DNA from 2 places in the Falsirhodobacter halotolerans genome. Region 1 is predicted to be linked to the other one. Evidence: riboswitches for the same ligand, from Rfam matches in the RefSeq annotation. Region 1 holds a riboswitch; the other holds the start of a gene.
What was found. Region 1 has a riboswitch for thiamine pyrophosphate ahead of thiD (bifunctional hydroxymethylpyrimidine kinase/phosphomethylpyrimidine kinase). Riboswitches for the same ligand answer to the same signal wherever they lie in the genome.
Positions count from the first base shown of each region.

Region 2: linked by a shared signal. The riboswitch ahead of thiB (thiamine ABC transporter substrate binding subunit) and the one ahead of thiD (bifunctional hydroxymethylpyrimidine kinase/phosphomethylpyrimidine kinase) in region 1 are both predicted to bind thiamine pyrophosphate.

Region 1 covers NZ_JALJAZ010000001.1:739,820-743,898, reverse strand. The annotation lists gene MU449_RS03970 (YeeE/YedE family protein) at 1-987, opposite strand, end outside; gene MU449_RS03965 (sulfurtransferase) at 984-1,904, opposite strand; TPP riboswitch at 2,153-2,257, shown strand; gene thiD (bifunctional hydroxymethylpyrimidine kinase/phosphomethylpyrimidine kinase) at 2,334-3,125, shown strand; gene MU449_RS03955 (FAD-dependent oxidoreductase) at 3,122-4,079, shown strand, end outside; gene thiS (sulfur carrier protein ThiS) at 4,065-4,079, shown strand, end outside.
Region 2 covers NZ_JALJAZ010000001.1:30,901-34,979, reverse strand. The annotation lists gene pyrF (orotidine-5'-phosphate decarboxylase) at 1-609, shown strand, start outside; gene MU449_RS00175 (hypothetical protein) at 658-948, opposite strand; gene aroC (chorismate synthase) at 1,006-2,106, opposite strand; TPP riboswitch at 2,204-2,301, shown strand; gene thiB (thiamine ABC transporter substrate binding subunit) at 2,329-3,297, shown strand; gene MU449_RS00160 (thiamine/thiamine pyrophosphate ABC transporter permease ThiP) at 3,273-4,079, shown strand, end outside.

The sequences.
Region 1 (4,079 bases):
CCCGAACGCCAGACGCGAGGAGTATCCCAGGAGCAGCCCCGCCACCACCGTCGCCACCCAGGCGCGGGCGGGCAGTTTCGGCACCGGCTGCGACAACCCGCCCGTCCGCCATGCGGCGATCAGGAACGCGCCGCCGATCAACCCGATATTGGTCAGCGAGGTGACATCGGTCAGAACGCTGGCCCCAAGCCGTGCGGCATTGCCGGGCGCCGCCCAGAAGCCCGAGGCGGACAGGTCCATCCCCACCGCCTGCGCCCCCTTGGCCACCCACAGGCCAAGGCCATAGACCACCCCCCAGGGTTGGCCCGCCACGATCAGGTTCCCCACCGCCAGCGCCGCCACGATCCCCGCCGCCCACAAAAGGCGACCGGGAATGCGCCGCGTGCCGGGGGCCGCCACCGCCAAAAGCACCGCCGCGACCACCGCCAGAAGGATCAGCGTCACCACAAGCCCGCTTGTGCCCTGCAGCACCAGAATGGGCAACGCGCCCAGATCGGTCCACCACAGCAGGTGATACGACCCCGCAAAGCTGCCGATGGCAAAGAACGGCAGCGCCAGAAGCCCCACCGGATTGCCGCTGCCCGCATTGACCAGCGTGCCCGACCCGCAGCCCAGAACCACCTGCATCGCCGCGCCGAAGACGAAGGCCCCCCCCGCCATGGCCCAGCCAATGGGGGCCTGCGCGCCTACCAACTCTCCCGCATGGGCGGCCAGCAGGGGAAACGCCACGACCGACACGAGCCCGATCGCCAGAAGCTGCGCAAGGATCCCCGACGGGTCGCGCCGCAGGATCATCGCCCGCCACGGCCCGGCGAAGCCGAAGCGCAACCCCTCAAGCGTCATGCCGATGCCAAGGCCAATGGTCAGCAGAAGGCCATAGCGCGCGCCTGCGAAAACGGACACGGCGGCGATCACCGCCACCGCCCCCGCGATCAGCCCAAGACGGGGCGCGATCCGCCCCGCATCCGTCATCGGAACCGCCGTCATCCGTTCGAGCCCCGCACCTGCCGCACAAGATTGTCCCACAGGCTGGGTTCGTTCTGCATGGCGCCGCCCGTCTGGGAATAGCCGACCATGGATTCGGGATAGAGTTTGACGTTGGGCAGGCCCGCCACCTCGGACAGGGCGAACCATTCGGTCGCCGCCCAATGGCCGGTGTTGCAGAAGGACACGACCTCATCCCCCTGCCCGATCCCGGCCTCTGCGGCCACGTCACGCGCCGTGTCGGCCCCCGCCAGACGCGGGGTGCCGTCGAAGAAGCCCGAATGCGGCACGCTTTGCGCCAGGGGCAGCGTTCCCGGTTTCGCCGCCGCCGGATGGGCCTGCGCCCCGTCGAAGAACGGCGTCGGGCGCGCGTCGATCAGGTGGGCCGTGCGGTCGCCCGCGACGATGGCGTCCACCTCGTCGCGCGTGGCCAGCCACTGGTCGGAAAAGGTGACATCCACCGTGGACGGCGTCGGCGCAACGCCCTCGGTCTGGACCGGCTGGCCCGCATCGCGCCACGCATTCATGCCACCGTTCAAAATCGCCAGTTGGCTGACACCGGAGGATTTGAGGGTCCAATACACCCGCGCCGCCGCCCCGAAATCGCTGTCATCCTTGCCCTGGTGCACGACGACCACGGGCCTGTCCAGCGTCACGCCAAGGGCGCGCAGGCGGGATTCCAGCTCCTCCTCCGGGACCAGCGCGCCGGGGTTTTCCGCCGGACCGCGGAACAGGCCGTAAGGCGCGGGGATCGCGCCCGGAACGTGCCCCGCCTCATACCCCGTCTCGCGGATATCGAGGATCAGGGGCGCGGACCCTTCGGCCGCCAGATCGGCGGGGGTCACAAGCGGGCCGATATCGGCAACCGCCAGTCCGGTGGTGCCCAACAGGGCCAGCGTGGCAAGAAGGGTGGTTTTCATGTCGGTCCCCTGACGGTTCGGGTTTGGCGTCATGTTGGGCATTTCGGGTCAGGTGGCAAGATGTGACGCCGGTCCTGCCCCGCCGCGTTCGGGAACGATATTCCACGCTGGCGACAGGCACCCCGGACAATCCCGCCCGAATACCGTCTGAATGGACGAATGTCCCAATCCTGACATGCATGTGAACCAACCTTCTTATTTCGCCCACCCCCGCTTGCATCGGCGGCGACAGGCGGCTAGCGTCAAGGGACTACTCGTTGGGGCGTCCCGTCTGGGGGCTGAGAGGTGCGATGCACCGACCCATCGAACCTGATCCGGGTCATGCCGGCGGAGGGAACGAGTGTGCAGCGACCCGCGCGGGGGACATCCCGCCCGCATATGTTGCAGACCCCCGTTCGTCATGGCCCATTGGCACGAAGGATGGCGGGCATGACCCCCACGGCGATGACGATAGCAGGCTCCGACAGCGGCGGGGGCGCGGGCATTCAGGCGGATCTGAAGACCTTTGCCGCGTTCGGGGTCTTCGGCACCAGCGCGATAACGGCGATCACCGCGCAGAACACGCGCGCGGTCACCCGGGTCGATCCGGTCGCCCCCGCGACGATCGCGGCGCAGATGCGCACGGTGCTGGCGGATATCCGCATCGACGCGGTCAAGATCGGGATGGTGGGGGATGCCGCGGCGATCGCCGCCGTCGCCTCCGCCCTGCCCGACCGGCCCGTGGTGCTGGACCCCGTGATGGTGGCGAAATCGGGCGATCTTCTGTTGCCCGAGGATGCGGTGGACGCGATGGTTGCCCATCTTCTGCCCCGCGCCACGGTGCTGACCCCCAACCTGCCCGAAGCGGCCCGCCTGACCCGCCTGCCGCTGGCCGGGACCGAGGCCGCGATGCTGGAGCAGGCCCGCGCCCTGCGGGCCATGGGCGCGGCCTTCGTCCTGATGAAGGGCGGCCATGCCGAGGGGCCGGTCTGTGTCGATCTTCTGGTGGGCGACGGGGTGCACCGACTGGCCGCCCCCCGGCAGGCCACGCGCAACACCCACGGGACCGGCTGCACGCTTTCGGCAGCCATCGCCGCCGGGCTGGCCCGCGGGCAGCCGATGGAGGAGGCGGTCACCCGCGCGCATCGCTGGCTGCAAGGGGCGATCGCCGCCGCCGATGGGCTGGGTCTGGGCCACGGCCACGGTCCGGTTCACCACTTTCATTCGGGGGGGCCGCAATGATCACCGTTCAAGGCGCGGGCGTCTTGGGCCTGTGCATCGCCACCGAACTTCGCGCGCGCGGGGTGCCCGTGCAGATCGCCGCCCGCCCGCCGGGGCCGGAGGCGTGTTCATGGTATGCGGGCGGAATGCTCGCCCCGTTCTGCGAAGGGGAGACGGCGGAGGAGCCCGTCCTTCGTCTGGGCCAGGAGGCTGTCGACTGGTGGGCGGCGGCGGGCGTGCCCGTCACACGGCGCGGCACATTGGTGATCAGCCCCGCGCGGGACCGGGCCGATCTGGAACGGTTCGCCCGCCGCACGACCCACCATCGCCGCGTGACGGGCGAGGACATCGCCGCGCTGGAACCCGCGCTGGCCGGACGTTTCCGCGAGGGGCTGTTCTTCGAGGGGGAGGCGCATCTGTCGCCCCGCACGGCCCTTTCCCATCTGGTGGCGCGGCTGACCGAAGGGGGGGTCCGGTTCGACGCGCCGCTGGACGGCCGGATCGTGGACACCCGGGGCCGCAGCGCCCGCGACCGCCTGCCCGACCTGCGCGGCGTGCGGGGGGAGATGGTGGTTCTGCGCTGCCCCGAGGTGACGCTGACGCGGCCCCTTCGCCTGCTGCATTCGCGCATCCCGCTCTATCTCGTGCCGCGCGGCGACGGGATCTACATGCTGGGGGCGACGATGGTGGAATCGGGGGCCACCGGCCCCATCACGGCCCGCGCGCTGCTGGAAATGCTGTCCGCCGCCTATGCCCTCCACCCCGCCCTGGCCGAGGGCGAGGTGATCGAGACGGGGGCGAACGCCCGCCCCGCCTTTCCCGACAACCTGCCCCGCCTGCGCCGGATCGGCGGCACGCTGTTTGCCAACGGCCTGCACCGGCACGGCTTTCTTCTGGCCCCCGCCATGGCGCGGATGGCCGCCGACCACCTGACCCAAGGAACGATACCGGAGTTCATGGATGAACATCACGATT
Region 2 (4,079 bases), 710 kb from region 1:
TTCTACAAGATCGGTCTGGGCATGTTGACGGGCGGCGGCTTCGCCCTTGCCAACGAATTGAAGCATGAACGCGGCAAGCGCGTGTTTCTGGACATGAAGCTGTTCGACATCGGGGCCACCGTGGAAGCGGCGGTGCGCGGCATTGCCCAGCATGGACTCGATTTCCTGACGGTTCATGGCGATCCGCAGGTGGTGCGGGCGGCGGCGGCCGGGGCGTCGGGGTCGGATACGAAGATCCTGGCGGTGACCATCCTCACCTCGCTGGACCGCGCCGATCTGGACGCGAACCTGATCCGCCCCGGCGATCTGGCCGAGATCACATTGGAACGCGCCGCCCGCGCGCTGGAGGCGGGGGCCGACGGCGTCATCGCCAGTCCGCAAGAGGCGGCAATGATCCGCGGCCTGCCCCAGGCGACCGGCAAGCTGATCGTGACCCCCGGCGTGCGCCCGACCGGCGCCACCTTGGGCGACCAGAAGCGTGTGGCCACGCCGGCGCAGGCCATCACCGACGGGGCCGACCATATCGTCGTGGGCCGCCCCGTCTGGACCGCCCCCGACCCGCAGGCCGCCGCACGCGCCATTCTGCGCGACCTTCCTCCCCGCGCATGAAAAAAGGGGCAGCGAAACGCTGCCCCCCTTCCCTTCAGATCATACCGATCAGGGCGCAGTCGTGGTCGACTCCGTCGTGCCGGTTTCTGGTGCCACGGTCGTATCCGGGACCACGGGCGTGGTTTCGGTCGTCGGGGCGGTCTGTTCGGTTGCCGCCGGTGCGGGCGGGGCCGTCGTCGTGTCGTTGCCGCCGGCAAAGGCGAACCAAAGGATCGCCAGAAGCGCGATCACTGCGGCGACGATCAGAAAAATCGAACTTCCGGAACGCTCCGTGTGCACTTGCTGCACAACGTGCGGGGATTCACGTTCAAGACGGTCGTCATTGCGATAGTCGGACATTGGTAGTCTCCTCTGTCTATGCCCCCCAACACACAAAGACGCGAGAAGGTTCCCGCCCTATCCGATCCGGCCGCGCACCCCGCCCGTCTGCCCCCGATCCAGCAGCAGATGGTCCAGAAGAACGGTCGCCATCATCGCCTCGGCCACCGGCACGGCGCGGATGCCGACGCAAGGGTCGTGACGGCCCTTGGTGACCAGATCCATCTCCTGTCCCGCCTCGTTGACGGTGCGTCGCGGGGTCAGGATCGAACTGGTCGGTTTCACCGCAAAGCGCACCACCACATCCTGCCCCGTGGAAATCCCGCCAAGGATGCCGCCCGCGTGGTTCGACAGGAATTCCGGCCCATCCGGGCCCATCCGCATCTCGTCGGCATTGTCGCGCCCCGTCAGGGTGGCGGCCGCCATGCCCTCGCCGATCTCCACCGCCTTGACCGCGTTGATCGACATCATCGCCGCCGCAAGATCGGTGTCCAGCTTGCCATAGATCGGTGCGCCCAACCCCGCCGGCACGCCCGAGGCGACAACCTCGATGACCGCGCCGACGGAATCGTGGTCCTTGCGCAACTGGTCCAGATACTCGGCCCAGGTCGCCGCCATCACCGGGTCGGGGCACCAGAAGGGGTTGTCGCCCACCGTGCCGATGTCCATCCGCGTCCGGTCGATCGCATGTGCGCCCATGCGCACCATCATCCCGGTGATCGTCAGATCCGGCGCCAGCGCCGTCAGCGCGGCCCGCGCCACGCCCCCCGCCGCCACCCGCGCCGCCGTCTCCCGCGCCGAGGAACGCCCACCGCCGCGATAATCCCGCAGCCCGTATTTCAGGTGATACGTCAGGTCCGCATGGCCGGGCCGGAACGCCGTCGCAATCTCGCCATAATCTTTGGACCGCTGATCGGTGTTCTCGATCATCAGCTGGATCGGGGTGCCTGTGGTCCGCCCCTCGAACACGCCCGACAGGATGCGCACGGCATCGGGTTCGCGCCGCTGCGTGGTGAAACGGCTGGTGCCGGGCTTGCGCCGATCCATCCAGACCTGCAGCCCCGCCTCGTCCAAAGGCACGCCGGGGGGGCAGCCATCCACGGTCGCGCCCAGCGCCGGCCCGTGGCTTTCGCCCCATGTGGTCACGCGGAACAGATGTCCGAAGGTGTTGATGCTCATACCCGCCCCCAAGATCGTCGCCTTCAGCCATAGGGCAATCCCCGCGCGGGGAAAACCCGCTTCCCGCTGGACAGCGCCGGGCTTCCCCCCTAAGTCCTTCCTAACCTCGGGGTGCCTTCGGGCTGAGATGCGTGACGCGAACCCGTCGAACCTGATCCGGTTGATCCCGGCGGAGGGAAGGTGCGCCGCAAGGGCCGTCTTCCCCGATGTAAGGAGGATGACATGCGCCTTGTTCTTGCCCTGATCCTGTTCCCCCTCGCCGCCACGGCCCAGGACCGCCCCGTGCTGGACGTGCTGACCTATGACAGCTTCACCACCGAATGGGGTCCCGGCCCGCAGTTGAAAACGCTGTTCGAGGCGGAGTGCGGCTGCACGCTGCGCTTCACCGCCCCCGGCGACGCCGCCGCCGTCCTGTCCCGCCTGAAGCTGGAAGGCGCGCGCAGCACGGCGGATGTGGTCCTTGGCCTTGATACGAACCTGATGGCGGATGCCAAGGACAGCGGGCTGTTCGTCCCCCTTGCCACGATCCCCGACACCGACCTGCCGGTCGATTGGACGGACGACACCTTCGCCCCCTTCGATTGGGGCTGGTTCGCCTTCATCCACACCACCGACATCACCCCGCCCACCAGCTTCGAGGATCTGGCCGCCTCCGATCTGCAGGTGGTGATCCAGGATCCGCGCTCCTCCACCCCCGGTCTTGGGCTGGCGATGTGGATCAAGGCGGAATACGGCCCCCGCGCGCCCGAAATCTGGGCCGCGCTGGCCGACAACATCCTGACCGTGACCCCCGGCTGGTCCGAGGCCTATGGCCTGTTCACCGAAGGCGAGGCGGACATGGTTCTCTCCTACACCACGTCGCCCGCCTATCACATTCTGGCCGAAGGGGACGACACCAAGGCCGCCGCGATCTTTCCCGCCGGGCATTACCTGCAGGTCGAACTGGCGGGAAAACTGGCCGCCACCGATCAGCCCGATCTGGCGGACCGCTTTCTGACCTTCCTTCTGACCCCCGCGGCGCAAGAGGTCATCGCCACCACGAACTGGATGTATCCCGCGCGCGCCGTGCCGCTGCCCGAGGGATTCGACCGCCTTCCGCGCCCCGAAAAAACCATCTTCCTGTCACCTGACGATGTCCGCGCCCAGCGCGACGCCGCGATTGCCGAATGGCAGGCCGCGCTCTCGCGTTGATCGTCGGGGCGGCGGTTCTGGCGCTGACGCTGGGGCCGCTGATCCTCGTCGCCCTTCACGCCGAAGGGGGGTGGAGCGCCGACCTCTCGGCCCTGCGCTTCACCTTGGTGCAGGCGGCGTTGTCGGCGGTGATATCCGTGGCCCTTGCCATTCCCGTCGCACGGGCGCTGGCGCGGCGGCGGTTTCCGGGGCGGCGGGCGCTGGTGGCGCTTCTGGGGGCGCCGTTTCTGTTGCCGGTGATCGTGGCGGTTCTGGGGTTGCTTGCGGTGTTCGGGCGATCGGGGATCCTCAATCAGACGCTGGGGGGCTTCGGTCTGCCCGCGATCCGCATCTATGGCCTGCACGGCGTGGTGCTGGCGCATGTGTTCCTGAACATGCCGCTGGCCGTGCGCCTGATCCTGCACGGCTGGCAGGCGATTCCGGCCGAGCGGTTTCGGCTGGCCACGGCCCTTGGCCTCGGCCCGCGCGGGGTGCGTCGGCATCTGGAACGCCCCATGCTGGTCGAGGTTCTGCCCGGCACGCTGGTCCTGATCTTCGTCATCTGCCTGACCAGCTTTGCCGTGGCGCTGACCTTGGGCGGGGGGCCGAAGGCCACGACGCTGGAACTCGCCCTTTATCAGGCGCTGCGGTTCCAGTTCGATCTGGGCCGCGCGGCCAGCCTGTCGGCGCTGCAATTCGCCCTGTGCGGCGCGGCGGTGCTGATCGCCGCCCGCGTCGCGGTGCCGGGGGGCTTCGGGCGCGGGCTGGACCGGGCCGTCGCGCAAGGTCCGGCGGGTTGGCGG